2 linked regions of the Bacillus pumilus genome follow. The protein of the gene in region 1 interacts with the protein of each later gene in a pairwise test. Links are inferred from orthologs where the notes say so. Each region holds a gene or a part of one and is shown in the gene's direction. Other genes may lie near its edges. The genes, in order: sucA and GKC25_RS02790.

Region 1 (9,741 bases):
CACGACACTCATCAATGAAAACGGGCAAAAAATAGGCAGCATCGAAGTAAGAGATTCCTCGGAAAATGGGCTGGATTTACATGTGAAAGCGAAAGATCTGCCTCCTGGTCCTCATGGCTTCCATATTCACGAAACAGGAATATGTGAAGCGCCAGATTTTGAAACGGCAGGGGCTCACTTTAATCCAACACACCGGGAGCATGGATTTGATAACCCAAAAGGCCACCACGCTGGAGATATGCCTAATTTAGAAGTTGGGGCAGATGGACAAATTGATGTTGTCGTGAATGTACCAGATGTGACGTTAAAGGGAGGTCCAAACCAATTAATCGATCAAAATGGACGGAGCTTTATCATTCATGCAGAAGCAGATGATTACTTAAGCAACCCTTCTGGAAACTCAGGGAAACGCATCGCTTGCGGAGCGATTACAAAAGAAATGGTAAAATAACAGATGTCTAGCCTTTATGTATTGAGTGCATAAAGGTTTTTTTAGTATACTTGGTGAGGAAAATGATCGAAGAGAGGAATTAATCATATATGTTTAACGAACAATCACTCCCAGAAGAAATTCAAGCAATGATTGAAGCAAAAGCAAAAGGACTAGAAGAAGAATTCCGTCCGCTTATTGGAACAGGCGGCTATGAATCACAGGATACGTCTATCATACAAGATGCGATGATTGCACTAGCACTCGGCAAAAATGTTCTTTTAAAAGGGCCGACCGGCTCAGGTAAAACAAAACTAGCAGAAACTTTATCTGCTTTCTTTCAGCAGCCGATGCATAGTGTGAACTGCTCGGTTGATCTTGATGCAGAAAGCTTGATTGGCTATAAAACCATTCACAATGATGGTCAAGTTGCTTCTATTGAATTTATTGAAGGACCCGTAACGAAAGCGATGAAAAAAGGCCATCTTTTATATATTGATGAAATCAACATGGCGAAGCCGGAAACACTGCCTATTTTAAACGGTGTACTCGACTACAGAAAAATGATGACAAACCCATTTACAGGCGAGGTCGTTCGAGCAGATGAAGGCTTTGGCGTGATTGCGGCAATCAATGAAGGCTATGTCGGCACAGTGCCTCTAAATGAAGCGTTAAAAAACCGTTTTGTTGTGATTGACGTTCCATATATCGGCGGCGGTATCCTAAAGGATGTACTGCAATCTCAATCTGTATTAAAGGATGAACGGTTAATCGATCAATTCGTGCAGCTCTCATCAGACCTCATTACACAGGCGCACAACGGGCAGGTAAGTGAAGAAGCGGCATCCATCCGCGCACTCCTAGACACATGTGATCTTGCGCAATACATCCCGCCGCTTCGTGCAGTTGAACGAGGGATTGTTGAAAAGCTAGAAGATGACCGGGAAAAAGCAGCGGTAAGAAATATTGCCCAAACATTATTCGAGTGAGGTTCTGACTTTTGAAATTCATCAAATTTAATGACAGCAGAATCGATTCATTTTTATTTATGGAATTAACGGATTTAGCTAAAACGTTAGCAAAAAGTGATGATGTCGAGCTTGAATACGGAGTGCATTCTTACTATGAGCCTTTTGAAAAGAAAATTTTCATCAGCCATTTTTGGGATGATCGTAAACAAGAAGACATGACAGCCGGGCTAAAAAGTGATGTGTTCCTCCGTGCAGTAGGAACTGTTTATAGTGATCTGACTGTCTTTCAGGAAATTATTCGCTATGCCCATACAATTTCCATTCCTGATCTATGTAAACAATTGTTTATGCTGTTTGAAGATATCCGGATTGAAGAGCGGATTAAACGCGATCGCCCAGGAACAAAAAAGGTATTTAAACGAAGAAGAGAGCTGTACCGGCGACACTTTAAGACTCAATTAACAATTAACCAAGAGCGAAGCATTCTAACGGATGCACTCTATTGTGCAATGTATGTGAAGCTGACAGCTGATTCGCCGCTGGAAGAGATTCCGCCTCTTCACGAGCGGATCAACCCAATGATTCCGTTTGTTGAATCAAGTCTTGAGCGTGTATATGAAGCGGGTTCAACCGGAGATATCGCAGTCATTGTCAAAGAATTAATGGAAGGCTTTGATGAGCTTCTTGATAAGGATATGCTGAATACGTACTTTTTCTTCCCGGAATTGGACTATGAAAAAGCGGCAAAAGAACCGCTGTTTCATGACTTGAAAAGAAAACCTAAATTAAGTGAGGACATCAAAGTCGACCGCGAAAAAGAGGGCGATGAAGATATCCACCAGGAGTATATGGAAGTGTGGCATCGAGAAACAGAAGCGCCGTCAAAAAGCTTCCTTCAATTTGATTTAGAGCACGGCGGTAAAAGTGATCTCGGGAAGGATGCAGCAAGAGAAGGCGATGACGGAGATCAAGCACTCGGCACTGTCCAAGGCTCTGCCAAGCAAACATACCGAAAAGATTATTCAAAGCTTGAGGCGCTGGAAGAGGCTGAAGGGGAAGAAAGCGGGGCGGATGCTCATGAGAATGGAAAAGAGAACAAATATGCGTTTCCAGTCATGATTTCACCTGATCCTCCCGCGCCAGAACAAATCGATGTATACAAGCAGCACGCTAAGGAGATTGAGCCTTATCAGAAACGCTTAAAACAGATGATTCAAAAAACGCTCGAACACAAAAAATCATGGCCAAAAACGGACCTTCATGCAGGACGCCTCAGTAAAAAGCTGATTCGGTATTTTACAGATTCTAACCCGCGTCTTTTCTATAAAAAACAGGCACCTTCTTCGGAGATTGATGCTGTTTTCACTTTATTAGTAGACTGTTCTGCCAGCATGTTTGACAAGATGGACGAGACGAAAAAAGGAATTGTTCTATTTCATGAAGCGTTAAAATCCGTTCAAGTCCCACATCAAATTGTAGGATTTTGGGAAGATACAAACGACGCAACCGAAACAAGTCAGCCGAACTATTTCAACACGGTCGTGTCGTTCAAAGATTCTTTATTTGATGCAGGTCCTTCCATTATGTCCCTTGAACCAGAAGAGGATAACCGGGATGGCTATGCGATTCGCCAAATGACAAAAATGATTTTAAAACGAAGAGAAGAGCAAAAGTTTCTCATTGTCTTTTCAGACGGAGAGCCAGCTGCCTTCAGCTACGAACAAAATGGGATCGTCGATACACATGAAGCAGTTCTTGAGGCGAGGAAAAAGGGTATTGAGGTGATCAATGTGTTTTTATCCAATTCGCCGATAGAAGAAGCACAGATAAAAACCATTCAAGATATGTATGGCAAGTTCAGCATTTTTGTACCAGATGTCGATACATTGCCGGATGTCTTATATCCATTACTGAAGAAATTACTGCATAAAAGCATTGGGGCATAAGGTTTTGCCCCTTTCTTCAAAATATTTTTCGGAATGATTTAAATTTTTTGTTTTTCTGTGAATTTTTTATCTTTAATTGAACAAAGAATGTAGAAAGTAATCCGAAACAGTGGTAGAATATTATTGGAAGCGTTTTATTACATAAATTTGGTCATTGTGTTCTGGAAGTTATATCGAGATAGTGTTCAATCACTTGATGATCAAAGTTGGGGGTAGTGTTCAAAATGTTTCAAAATGATGTGAAACAACCGTTGAGTTGGGAAGAATTTCATGGTCCGAACCTCGGCTATGTGCTCGAGCTCTACGATCAGTATGTCCAGGATCCTACTAGTGTTGATGAAGATCTAAGAGGCATATTTGATGAACTTGGTGCACCACCGAGTGAAATGAAGGAGGAAATTGGGAAAAAAGAAAATAGCGTAGTTACTTCTGAACAAATCCAAAAGATAGCATCAGTCGTTAAACTGGCAGAAGACATCAGAACGTATGGCCATTTAAATGCTTCCGTCAATCCTCTTCGCAAAGAAAAGGAATTACAAGAGCTGTTTCCTTTAAAGGAGTACGGTTTAACAGAAGAAGACGTCAAGAATATTCCAATATCTATTATTAGTCCTGACGCACCAAAACACATTTCAAACGGCATAGAAGCCATTAACCATTTGAGAAATACGTATAAGCGTACCATTTCATTTGAGTTTGATCACGTGCATGATTTCGAAGAACGAAACTGGCTCTCAAAATCGATTGAGTCTGGTGAACTATTTAAGAAAAAACCAGCGGATAAACTAGTTTCTGTTTTCAAGAGATTAACAGAAGTTGAGCAGTTCGAACAGTTTCTTCATAAAACATTTGTTGGGCAAAAGCGCTTCTCAATAGAAGGATTAGACGCACTTGTCCCAGTACTTGATGAAATTATTTCAGAGTCTGTTACACAAGGGACTTCAAATATTAACATTGGAATGGCACACAGAGGCCGTTTAAATGTATTAGCACATGTGTTAGGAAAACCATACGAGATTATTTTCTCAGAATTCCAGCATGCGCCAAATAAAGAGCTTGTTCCATCAGAAGGCTCTATCGGCATCAGCTACGGGTGGACAGGTGATGTAAAGTACCATCTTGGAGCAGATCGCCAAATTAAAGACGAAGATACAAAGAGTGCGAGAGTCACGCTTGCCAATAACCCAAGTCACTTGGAATTCATTGATCCAATCATTGAAGGAAGCACACGTGCCGCTCAGGAAACACGTACTCAAAAAGGTTATCCAGCTCTAGACGTTGAAAAGGCATTAGCCATCTTAATTCATGGTGATGCGGCATTTCCTGGAGAAGGAATTGTGGCAGAAACATTAAATTTAAGTCAACTTGTAGGCTATCAGGTGGGCGGAACAATCCATATCATTGCAAACAATATGATCGGATTTACAACAGAAAGCAATGAATCTCGCTCAACAAAATATGCAAGTGACCTTGCAAAAGGGTTTGAGATTCCAATTGTTCACGTCAATGCAGATGATCCAGAAGCATGTTTAGCGGCTGTTCAGCTAGCTGTAGAATACCGCAAACGCTTTAAGAAGGATTTCTTAATTGACTTGATCGGTTATCGCAGATTCGGTCATAACGAAATGGATGAGCCTTCTACGACTCAGCCGATGCTGTACGATGCAGTCAGAAAGCACAAAACGGTCAAGAATATCTTTGCAGATAAACTTGTTACAGAAGGTCTTCTAACGAAAGAGCAGCGTGAAGAAATCGAGCAGGCTGTAGCGACGAAAATAGAAGAAGCCTATCAAAAGGTGCCTTCAAAGAAAGAGCATACGATTCAAGAAATTGAACTGCCAGAACCAGTATCAAATGGCTTCCCAGCAGTGGATACATCAGTAGAATTTGATGTATTACGAAAGCTGAATGAAGAATTGATCAGCTGGCCTGAGGATTTCCAAGTATTTGGTAAGCTCAAGCGGATCCTTGAAAAACGTGCAAAAGTGTTTACAGATGACCGTAAAGTAGAATGGTCGCTTGGGGAAGCACTTGCATTTGCATCTATATTAAAAGACGGTACGCCAATTCGAATGACCGGACAGGATTCAGAGCGCGGTACTTTTGCTCAAAGAAACCTTGTTCTTCACGACAGTCAAACTGGAGATGAATTTATTGCTCTTCATGAGCTGAGTGATGCAAACGCATCATTTACTGTTCATAATAGTCCACTGTCAGAGGGCTCAGTGATCGGATTTGAATATGGTTATAATGTCTATTCTCCTGAAACGTTAGTCATTTGGGAGGCTCAATTTGGAGACTTCGCAAATGCGGCTCAAGTGTATTTCGATCAATTTATTTCAGCTGGCCGCGCAAAATGGGGACAAAAATCAGGTCTAGTGATGCTCTTGCCGCATGGATATGAGGGACAAGGACCTGAACATTCAAGTGGTAGAACAGAGCGTTTCCTGCAATCAGCTGCTGAGAATAACTGGACAGTGGCGAACCTGACAAGTGCAGCGCAATACTTCCATATCCTTAGAAGACAGGCGAAAATGCTGCTTCGTGAAGAGATTCGTCCGCTTGTCATCATGACACCGAAGAGTCTGCTTCGTAATCCGAACACATTGTCTGAAGTCCAGGAATTAACGGATGGACAGTTCCGTCCAGTTCTTGAACAGCCAGGCCTTGTGCATGAACACGAAAAAGTATCGCGCCTCGTGCTATCTAGCGGAAAGGTATCAATCGATATTAGTGATCGTTTTACTCAAATGGAAGAGACGAAAAATTGGCTTCACATTGCGAGAGTGGAACAACTATATCCATTCCCAGCCAAAGATATTAAAGCGATTTTATCGAAACTAACAAACTTAGAAGAAATCGTATGGGTGCAAGAAGAGCCACAAAATATGGGGGCTTGGGGATACATTGAGCCATATTTACGTGAGATTGCGCCTGAAAAAGTAAAAGTACGTTACATCGGCCGAAGAAGACGTTCAAGTACGGCTGAGGGTGACCCAACTGTGCATAAAAAAGAACAAGAACGAATTGTATCTGATAGCTTGACTCGCAAAAACTAAGGGGGAAATGAAAAATGGCGGAAATTAAAGTACCTGAATTAGCGGAATCGATCTCGGAAGGAACGATTGCTCAATGGCTAAAGCAGCCGGGCGATTATGTGGAGCAGGGAGAGTACCTGTTAGAACTTGAAACAGATAAAGTCAATGTCGAACTGACAGCCGAAGAATCTGGTGTACTGAAAGAAGTGCTGAAAGATTCTGGTGACACTGTACAAGTTGGAGAAGTCATTGGAACAATTGCAGCAGGTGAAGCTGGCGGAAGCGAGTCCGCAGCTCCAGCACCTGAGCAAGAGTCTGCACCAGCTTCGAAAGAAGAACCGGCAGCTGCCCAAAAAGAAGAAGCAGTGAAAGAAGAGCCGAAATCTGGTAATGGCAGAACCATCGCTTCTCCTGCAGCTAGAAAACTGGCGAGAGAGAAGGGACTAGACTTATCTGAGATTCCAACCGTAGATCCGCTGGGCAGGGTACGAAAGCAGGATGTCGCTTCTTATCAAAAGAATGAAGCACCTGCAAGTGCACCGAAAGCCGCGCCAAAAGCAAATGCTGCGGTGCAAAATGAGCAACCAGGAAAGCCAGTTGAACGTGAGAGAATGTCACGCCGCAGACAAACGATTGCAAAACGTTTAGTTGAGGTTCAGCAAACGGCTGCGATGCTGACGACATTTAATGAAGTGGATATGACGGCCGTGATGGACTTAAGAAAGCGCCGTAAAGATGCCTTCCTTGAACAAAATGATGTAAAGCTTGGCTTCATGTCCTTCTTCACAAAAGCAGTTGTAGCAGCACTGAAGAAATATCCGCTGCTTAACGCAGAAATTCAAGGTGATGAGCTCGTCTTGAAGAAATTCTATGACATCGGCATCGCCGTTGCTGCTAACGAAGGACTTGTCGTACCGGTTGTCCGTGATGCAGACAGATTGTCGTTTGCAGGGATTGAAAAGGAAATTGGTCATCTTGCGAAAAAAGCAAGAGATAACAAATTGTCTCTGAATGAGCTACAAGGTGGATCATTCACGATCACTAACGGTGGAACATTCGGTTCACTGCTTTCAACACCAATTTTAAACAGCCCTCAAGTTGGAATTTTAGGTATGCATAAAATTCAGCTTCGTCCTGTGGCAATTGATGAAGAACGTTTTGAAAACCGTCCGATGATGTATTTAGCTCTTTCTTACGACCACCGAATTGTCGATGGTAAAGAAGCAGTTGGATTCCTTGTCACGATTAAAAACTTGCTTGAAGATCCGGAGCAGCTATTGCTTGAAGGATAATCTCCAATTTGAAAAGCTAGCACCCGTTAAGGTGCTAGCTTTTTTTCTTTTTCATTTTCAGGATTTCCTTTTTTTGACCAATATGTTGCAAGCCAGGAACCAGATAAATTATGCCACACACTAAAAATGGCACTTGGAACGGCTGCAAGTGGCGAGAAGTGCGCTGTTGCTAGAGCTGCACCGAGTCCAGAGTTTTGCATGCCAACTTCGATCGAGATCGCTCTACGAGAAGGGATATCCATTTTGCACCACTTTGCGATCAGGTAACCAAATAAAAGACCAAGTCCATTATGTAATATAACAACGGCCAATATCAGCAGTCCAGATTGAAGAATCTGCTCTTTATTTGCACTGACAACCGCAGCAATGATCACCACAATTCCGGCAACAGATACAAGCGGCAGTGCTTGAACCGCATACGATACTTGTTTTTTAAAAAACAATTTCACAAGAATACCTAAAATAATAGGGATTAAGACAACTTGTACAATGGATAAAAACAGAGCCTCTGGTGATACAGGTAACCAAGATCTTGCAAAAATTAAAATGAAAACAGGGGTTAAAAACGGCGCAAGCAATGTTGATATGGTGGTTACAGCTACAGATAAAGCTGTATTTCCTTTCGCCAAAAAGGTCATGACGTTCGATGCTGTACCACCTGGGCAGCAGCCTACGAGAACAACTCCTACTGCGATTTCAGACGGAAGCCGCAGTCCGTAAGCTAACAAAAAGGCAAGAAGCGGCATGAGTGTGTACTGCGTCAGCACCCCGATCAGAACATAAAGAGGTTTTCGAAACAGTTCTTTAAAATCTTCAGCGGACAAGGTAAGCCCCATTCCAAACATAATAATACCGAGTAAAAAAGGAATATACGGTCCAATCTTAGAGAATTCGGCAGGAAAGGCAAATCCAAGAAGTGCAAAGACAATGACCCAAATCGCAAAGGTCCTTCCTGCAAAGTGACTAATAGTTAAAAGAATCTTCATTTATTGTTTCAACTCTCTTTCCTTACATATCTTTTTTATTTTAAACGAATTTTCTGAAAAAACAACCCATTCTTTATAAAGGCGATCATAATAAAATTATGTAAACTAAATTGAATTAAAAACCCCCATATAAGCATTTGCCTATATGGAGTATCGTCTTAAAAAGGGGTCCATTTCACTTGCTGAGCTTGCTTTAGTCGTGCTTCTGGCTCACGCCAGTCAACGACATTCCACCAACGGTCTACATATTGTGCTTTTTCATTCAGATATTGCAGATAGTAGGCATGTTCCCATACGTCAAGAGCTAGAAGAGGGATCACATCCCATTGTGATAGAAATTGATGGCGTTCGGCTTGTAAAATCTCTAATCGTTGAGATCTTGGTGCCCATACAAGAATGGCCCAGCCAACACCTTCTACTTGTTTGGCTGCAGCTGAAAATTGGGATTTGAATGCATCATAGCTTTCAAATGATTGTTCAATGAGACGCAGCATTTGTCCAGTGGGCTTTCGTTTTCCTGAAGGACTCATAGAAAACCAAAAAATGCAATGTAAATAGTGTCCCGCACCATTGAAGGCAAGCTCCCGTTCCCAATGCTTGATCATTTTAAAATCATTGGTTCTTCTCGCTCTTTTTAAGGCAAGCTCAGCTTGATTCAGACCATCAACATATGATTGATGATGTTTCTGGTGATGCAAATACATAATCTCTTTTGAAATAAACGGTTCTAGTGCATCATACCGGTAAGGGAGCGGAGGTAATTTATGGTCGCCAGCTGCCACATCCCGCATTGCTTCTAGTAATTTCATATCCTCTGCAATACTTTCAGCCAATTCGTACCACTCTTCTTCACTGGAATATTCATCATTCATGATGAACGATAAATGTTCTGTTTTCTGACGGATGTTGTCATCTTGAACTGCACCTTGAATGGAGCTAAGCCAATCTTTAAGCTGCATGCGATATTCTTCCTTATTCATTTTTACGCCTCATTTCTTCTAAAAATGTGGAACAAGCCATCATTGGAAAGACAAATGGATAGCTATGATAGGTGATGTAAAATTGCTTTGGAAGACCA
Region 2 (7,496 bases), 1.3 Mb from region 1 along the record:
GTTTTTTTATGGAGGACAAGTTTTCATGAAACAAGAAAAACTGAACATCTTAAATGAGCAGCATGAAGCGATTGGAGTTGCACCCCGTTCAGATGTCCACGCCCAAGGTCTTTGGCATGAAACCTTTCATTTCTGGCTTCTCAAAAAGGAACATGACACCGTGTATCTCTATTTTCAGCTAAGAAGCCCCGCAAAAAAAGATTTTCCTGCTCTGTTTGATATCACAGCAGCAGGCCACCTTCTTGCAAATGAACAGCCTTCTGACGGTATGAGAGAGGTAGAAGAAGAGCTTGGTCTTACTGTCCCTTTTGAAGATCTATCCTTTGCAGGTGTTATACAGGATGAAATTCATCTACCCGATTTTACTGATCGTGAATTTTGCCATGTCTATCTTTACGTCCATCAAGAAGAGCAGATGAACATTCAATTACAAAAAGAAGAAGTCGCTGGACTTTACAGAGCAAAGCTAATGGATGCACAGCAGCTTTTCACAAGAAAATGTGAAAACATGCAGCTTGATGGCTTTGAAGTTGATGAATCCGGAGAACGATGTGAAGAAAGCAGAGTAGTCTGTATACAAGATTTTGTACCGCATGAGCCTGCCTATTATCAGCATCTATTTCAAGCGATCAATCAATTCCTTTTACAATAGAAAAAGCATCGTGACCCTTATTCGGATCACGATGCTTTTTTATGAGACATCATAATTTTTTTTCTCCTCTGTCTCTGTTTGCTGCATTTTGCGATAGGTCACTCTTGAAATGACAATACTCACTTCATACAAAACGAGCATCGGCAAGGTGACCATGAGGTGAGAAACAAGCTCTGGCGGTGTAATGAGTGCGGCAATGACAAGGAGGACAAAATAGGCATACTTCCGTATTTTTGATAAAAACATCGGTGTGATGATGCCAAGTCTTGTGAGAAACATCAACACAACGGGCATCTGAAACAAAAAGCCAAATGGAAGTGTTAACTGCATCAGAAATGTAAAATACTCATGAATCCCAATGACTTGCTCTACATTTAAATCATTCGACATCCGCATCATAAAATCAACGACAAACGGAAACAAAATAAAATAAGAGAAAGCCACACCGCTCAAAAATAAAAGCAGTGCAATCGGAATATAAGCAAGTGTCACCTTTCTCTCTTTTTCATATAAGCCGGGGCTGACAAACGCCCAAAGCTGATATAAAATCACGGGACACGTCAAAACCAAAGCAATGACAAATGCGAACTGCATAAACACGTACAGCGGATCTGTGAGCTTAAATGCATTCAGTGTCAGTGTGGCCGCTTCATCGGTATTTTGTAAATACACAATGACCGGCTTAGCAAGAAAAAAACCAGCCACCATAAAGGCGACAAAAAACATCGCAATGATCACTAAACGTTTTCGCAGTTCCACAATATGCTCCATAAGCGGCATATCTTTGACATTCATGAAGCTCATCCTATTCTACTGATCTTCTTTTTTCTTTTTTTCTTCCTGATCATCAGCTAAACCTTTTGTGGCATTTTTGAATTCACGTAATGTATCTCCTGCTGCTCTTCCTAATTCAGGAAGCTTTTTCGGCCCAAAAATAATGAGCGCAACAATCGCAATCAGAACCAAGCTTCCAGGACCGATCGGACCCATTTGCTCCACCCCCTTTACCCCTTTTCGTCAATCCTCCTGTGTAACAGAGTAATGCTTTAAGAAATACACAAGAGACTGAAGTTCAACCGCCAAATCTATATGATGAATTCGAATGTGTTCCGGCACATTCAATCGAGCCGGCGTAAAGTTAAGGATTCCTTTGATGCCAAGGGCAATCAAACGATCTGTAATGGATTGAGCTGCTACGGCAGGTACTGTCAAAATGGCAACAGGAATATCTCCTACCTCTTGAACATGCTCTTCAAGCTTATCCAAATCATAGACAGGCACGCCGCCTATCTCACTTCCTATTTTACTCTCATTGACGTCAAAAGCCATTGAAATTTTTGTATTATTATTTTTGATGAAATTATAGTGTAAAAAAGCAGTCCCTAAATTCCCGACACCGATGAGCATGACATTGGTCATTTCATCTTGGTCAAGTGTCTTTCTGAAGAAGGTCAAGAGGTAATCGACATTATAGCCATACCCTTTCTTCCCAAGTGCACCAAAGTACGAAAAATCTCGGCGAATGGTGGCAGAATCCACTTTGACTGCATCACTAAGCTCTGCCGATGACACCCTTTGTTTTCCTGATGCATGCAGATTTTTTAAAAAACGGTAATATAGCGGCAAACGTTTGGCTGTCGCTTGTGGAATTTTTGACTGATCTATATTCATATAAGGTCCTCCAACTTAAATATCAGATGCTCTGTGAAAATCACCGTTTTTCCCGCCTGTCTTTTCAATTAAATAGGTAGGACCGATGATCATGCCTTTATCAATCGCTTTGCACATGTCGTAAACGGTCAGTGCACATACTGAAGCAGAAGTGAGCGCTTCCATCTCCACACCCGTACTTCCTTTTGTTTTCACCTGTACTTGTATGTTCAGAATGTGCGCATTTCCGTCTTCCTCCCAATCAAAGGAGATATCCACGCCTTTTAGTGCAAGCGGATGACACATTGGAATGATGGTAGATGTTTGCTTTGCTGCCATGATGCCAGCAACCTGTGCAACAGACAGCACATCCCCTTTTCCAATTTCACGTTGTTGTATTTTATGAAACACTTCTTTTATCATACGAACGCTTGAAGCAGCAACGGCGGTTCTCACTGTAGACGATTTGTCACTAATGTCGACCATCTTTGCTCTTCCCTGTTCGTTAAAGTGGCTAAATTGACTCATCTTTCAACGCTCCCTCACTCAAATGATACACTATTTTTTCCTATCTGTCTTTCATTTGAATATGGCGATTGTATGTAACATTTGCCGGTTTACTGCTGATAAGCTACACTTAACATATTATAGCAGAGGTGAAGTTACATGATGATTCTACAAGTGAATCAGCTGTCCAAATCATTTGGTGCTGATACCGTTTTAACGAATATAAAATTGGAAGTCAAAGCAAGGGATCGGATTGCCATTGTAGGTCGTAACGGCGCAGGCAAATCCACCCTTTTGAAAATCATTGCCGGTCAATTGTCTTACGAGCAAGGTGAGATCATCAAACCGAAAGACCTATCGATCGGCTATTTAGCACAGCATACCGATGTGACGTCTACACGTAAGTTAAAAGACGAATTATTATCGGTTTTTGATCATTTAAAAAGGATGGAACAAGAGATGAGAACCATTGAGGAGAAAATGGCTTCCTCCACAGGTTCTGAGCTGGATTCCCTCATGAAAACCTATGACAGACTGCAGCAGGAATTTAAAGATCAAGGCGGCTATCAATACGAAGCTGATGTCCGCTCCATTCTTCATGGGCTGGGCTTTAGTCACTTTGAAGATGAGACAACCGTTCAATCCTTAAGCGGCGGCCAGAAAACCCGTCTAGCGCTTGGAAAGCTCTTATTAATGAAACCAGAACTCTTAATTCTGGACGAGCCGACCAACCATTTAGATATTGATACCTTATCATGGCTGGAGCAGTATTTGCAAAATTATACAGGCGCCATTCTGATCGTGTCCCATGACCGCTACTTCTTAGACAAAGTGGTGAACCATGTATATGAAGTCTCAAGAACTGCCATGAAAAAGTTCGCAGGCAACTATAGTAAGTATCTTGAACTGAAAGCTGAGCAGCTAGAGCGTGATATGAAGCTCTACGAAAAGCAGCAAGAAGAAATCTCAAAGCTCCAAGACTTCGTAGATCGCAACCTGGCAAGAGCCTCAACCACAAAGCGCGCTCAGAGCAGACGCAAGCAGCTGGAACGGATGGATCGTTTAGATAAGCCATTAGGTGATGAAAAATCCGCAAACTTTCATTTTGATATTACGAGACAAAGCGGCAATGATGTGCTGAAGGTACATGATCTCGACATTCGTTATGATGAAAAAACACCACTCCTATCCTCCCTTTCTTTTCAGATCAAACGTGAGGATAGCGTGGCACTCATTGGTCCTAACGGGATCGGGAAATCAACCCTTTTAAAAACGTTAACGAACACATTAACGCCTGTAAAAGGCGACATCACCTTTGGATCTCATGTCACGATCGGCTACTATGACCAAGAACAAGCCAAACTGACATCATCCAAAAAAGTGCTCAATGAGCTTTGGGATGACTATCCTCATATGAATGAAAAAGAAATTCGGACATGTTTAGGGAATTTCCTTTTTTCTGGTGATGACGTCTTAAAGCCCGTTCATGCATTAAGCGGTGGAGAAAAAGCCCGGCTTGCCCTGGCAAAGCTGATGCTCCAAAAAGCCAATTTCCTGATACTTGATGAGCCTACGAACCATTTGGACTTAGATAGTAAGGAAATTTTAGAGAATTCGCTGATCGATTATCCAGGAACCATCTTATTTGTCTCGCATGACCGTTATTTTATTAATCGACTAGCAACGAAAGTATTCGAGCTGTCGCGAGCGGAAACAAAAGAATACCTTGGTGACTATGACTACTACCTTGAAAAGAAAAATGAACAATTAGAGCTTGAGGCGCTTCAAGAAAATGAACCGCTTAAAAAACAAGCAGCAAAGCCAGTAGAAACAGCAAAGCTTTCTTATGCGGAAGAAAAAGAACTGAAAAAGAAAGAAAGACAAAAGCAGCGCAGAATCGAGGAAATTGAAAAGCGGATTGCTGTCATTGAAGAGAAACTTGGTGAAAATGAAGAGCTTCTATGTGATCCTGCTATTTTCCAAAATCATGAGAAGGTCCAAGACATTCAAACAGAAAATGATACACTTAATCAAGAGCTTGAATCACTTTTCGCGGAGTGGGAAGAGCTATCCGAATCTTAAAGAGTGCCCAAATGGGTGCTCTTTTTTCTTTCAGTGAAAATTTATTATCCACATTAATATCCACAAAAACTTCTTTGTTATTCTTAAAAATTTTGGACTTATCCACTTTATTCACAGGTTTTTAATCACATATCCACACAAAATTTCTTTTTTATACACATTCTCTTCATTTTAAAACAAAATTTTCAAATAATTGTGGATATATAACGTTTACATGTGAATAAATCGCTTTCATTGAAAATGAAAAAAACCTGTGTATCCACAGGAGTTTTCATTCATATGAGACAAGCGGTAAGCCCGGCTGGCCATTCATCGCCATATCGCCTCTTATTCCCTTTTCAAACGCAATGGTTCCAGCAGCAGCGATCATGGCTGCATTGTCTGTGCAAAGAGATAACGGCGGAATAATGACCTTCACGTCAGGTAGCTTTGTGAATGCTGTCGTCAAAGCTTCTCTCAGTCCTTTATTGGCAGCGACTCCACCAGCTAGGACAACCTGCTTTACGCCATAGGCCTCAGCCGCTTTTAATGTTTTCCCAACAAGCACCTCAATGACGCTTGCTTGAAAACTTGCTGCCAAATTCTCTGGAGCAATTGTTTCTCCCTTTTGAGATGCATTGTGTAATGTGTTAATTACAGCTGATTTTAATCCACTAAAGCTAAAGTGATAGGAACCTTCTTCAAGCCATGCACGAGGAAGTTTAATCGTTGGCTCTCCTTCATGTGCTAACCGATCAATATGAGGTCCACCTGGATACGGGAGACCCATCGTCCGAGCCACTTTATCGTAGGCTTCTCCAGCCGCATCATCTAATGTTTCTCCAATGACCTCAAAAGATCCATGCTCCTTCATTAGCACAAGCTCAGTATGTCCACCAGAGACAACAAGAGCCAAACATGGAAACTGTAATTCATCTACAAGCTGGTTTGCATAAATATGCCCAGCAATATGATGTACACCAACAAGAGGAATCTGATGAGCAAAGCTCAGTGCCTTGGCTGCGTTGACACCGATCAGAAGGGCACCGACTAAGCCCGGTCCTTCTGTGACAGCAATGGCATCTAAATCCTGAAAGCTCATATTGGCCTGTGTCATCACTTCTTCCAATACGATGGTAACTTGTTCCACGTGATGTCTTGAAGCGATTTCTGGTACAACACCGCCAAATCGTTTATGACTTTCTATTTGCGAGGCCACAACATTCGCCACAATTTCTTTCCCATTTTTTACAATGGATGCAGCTGTTTCATCACAGCTTGTCTCTATACCTAATATGAATCGATCTGTTTGTTCACTCATTTATATTCACCCACATGACCAATGCATCTTCCCCATTATCCGTATAATAATTCTTTCGAATAGAAGCTGGTCTGAAACCAAGCTTTTCATAAAGGGATTGTGCAGGTGTATTCGAAACCCGCACCTCTAAAGAAAGATGATCTGTCTTTTTTTCTTTGCAAAATTCCATGACATATCGCAGCAATGCTTCCCCGTAGCCCTTTCCTCTATGCTCAGGGAGAATCGCAATGTTCGTAATTTGTGCATCGTCCATGACGATCCAGACCCCGCAATACCCAACAGGCTGTTTATCTTCTTCAATGAGGAAATAATGGCTGTACTGGTTATGGAGAATCTCATAGACAAATGATTCTTTTTTCCAAGGTGCAGTAAACGAATGCACTTCAATCGTATACACCTCTGGAATGTCCGCTACCGTCATTTTTCGAATCTCTGTTATGTTGAGATTATTTTTGTCCTTCAAGCCATTTCACTTCCGCTTCTGCCAAACGAATATAGTTAGGAACAAGCTGATGAACATCTTCAGCAGGACGATCTGTCCCTAAAAACGCAAGCATTGAAGGTCTTGGGTTATGAAAAGCTCCCTCTGCTATCACAGCAGTTTCTCCTAAAATGGAGCGAATGCTCTCTTCATGAAGATGCACATCCTGCCCAAGAAATAGGACAGGCTTTCCTGTCTGCTTCAGCTCATGAAGCCAATCCGTGAGCAAGATATTTTGGTCTGGTTTGATCTCTTTGATTTTTCCTTCTTCAAACGTATATAGCCCAGTATAAACTTGTCCTCTTCTCGCATCAAATAGTGGCGAGATCCATCCATCAAAATATTGACCATTTGCCGCAAGTGTTTCTAAACTTGAAACAGCCGATATCGGGATAGACAGCGTCCACGCGAGTGTTTTTGCAATGGTCACACCAATTCGGACACCAGTGTAGGAACCAGGTCCTTTCGCTACAACGATTTTACTTAGTTCACTTGGCGCTACACCACATTCTTTCATTAATGCCTCAACAGTCGGCATCGCTCGGACGGAATGGTTCTTTTTTAAATACGTGATGCTCTCACCAATCACTGTGGAATCTTTTACAAGGGCAATTCCTAGTGTATGGTTAGACGTATCAATTGCCAGTATGGTCAAATTCTTTCATCTCCTTACAAAGGGTCTTATAGCGTTCCCCTTTTGCACTAAACGTGAGATGACGTTCTTCTTCACGTTCTGTTCTCAGCATTTCTATTTTCAAATAGGTGGAAGGCAATTGAGGTCCAATGAGATGTGCCCACTCAACCAAGCATACACCTTCGCCCTC

The links.
Region 2: the proteins of sucA (region 1) and GKC25_RS02790 interact in binary tests that used the Escherichia coli proteins (3 or more experiments, as listed by UniProt). The link is inferred for Bacillus pumilus from one-to-one orthologs.

The regions. Positions count from the first base shown.
Region 1 is NZ_CP046128.1:1,851,008-1,860,748, reverse strand. The notes cover bases 3,245-6,606. They hold sucA (2-oxoglutarate dehydrogenase E1 component), read left to right. Parts: upstream 3,245-3,571; coding sequence 3,572-6,406; downstream 6,407-6,606. Other genes in these bases: odhB (2-oxoglutarate dehydrogenase complex dihydrolipoyllysine-residue succinyltransferase), read left to right, coding at 6,421-6,606; GKC25_RS09145 (vWA domain-containing protein), read left to right, coding at 3,245-3,347. Also shown: GKC25_RS09155 (superoxide dismutase family protein), read left to right, coding at 1-451; GKC25_RS09150 (ATP-binding protein), read left to right, coding at 541-1,419; more of GKC25_RS09145, read left to right, coding at 1,431-3,244; more of odhB, read left to right, coding at 6,607-7,677; GKC25_RS09130 (bile acid:sodium symporter family protein), read right to left, coding at 7,704-8,663; GKC25_RS09125 (superoxide dismutase), read right to left, coding at 8,822-9,643; GKC25_RS09120 (terpene cyclase/mutase family protein), read right to left, coding at 9,636-9,741. UniProt on the Escherichia coli protein: E1 component of the 2-oxoglutarate dehydrogenase (OGDH) complex which catalyzes the decarboxylation of 2-oxoglutarate, the first step in the conversion of 2-oxoglutarate to succinyl-CoA and CO(2).
Region 2 is NZ_CP046128.1:558,779-566,274, reverse strand. The notes cover bases 2,478-5,429. They hold GKC25_RS02790 (ATP-binding cassette domain-containing protein), read left to right. Parts: upstream 2,478-2,968; coding sequence 2,969-4,891; downstream 4,892-5,429. Other genes in these bases: tsaD (tRNA (adenosine(37)-N6)-threonylcarbamoyltransferase complex transferase subunit TsaD), read right to left, coding at 5,163-5,429; moaC (cyclic pyranopterin monophosphate synthase MoaC), read right to left, coding at 2,478-2,830. Also shown: GKC25_RS02815 (NUDIX hydrolase), read left to right, coding at 26-652; twin-arginine translocase subunit TatC, read right to left, coding at 692-1,456; GKC25_RS02805 (twin-arginine translocase TatA/TatE family subunit), read right to left, coding at 1,463-1,642; GKC25_RS02800 (redox-sensing transcriptional repressor Rex), read right to left, coding at 1,670-2,323; more of moaC, read right to left, coding at 2,339-2,477; more of tsaD, read right to left, coding at 5,430-6,191; rimI (ribosomal protein S18-alanine N-acetyltransferase), read right to left, coding at 6,184-6,612; tRNA (adenosine(37)-N6)-threonylcarbamoyltransferase complex dimerization subunit type 1 TsaB, read right to left, coding at 6,638-7,327; tRNA (adenosine(37)-N6)-threonylcarbamoyltransferase complex ATPase subunit type 1 TsaE, read right to left, coding at 7,308-7,496. UniProt on the Escherichia coli protein: Genetic data indicate it may be involved in ribosome assembly or function.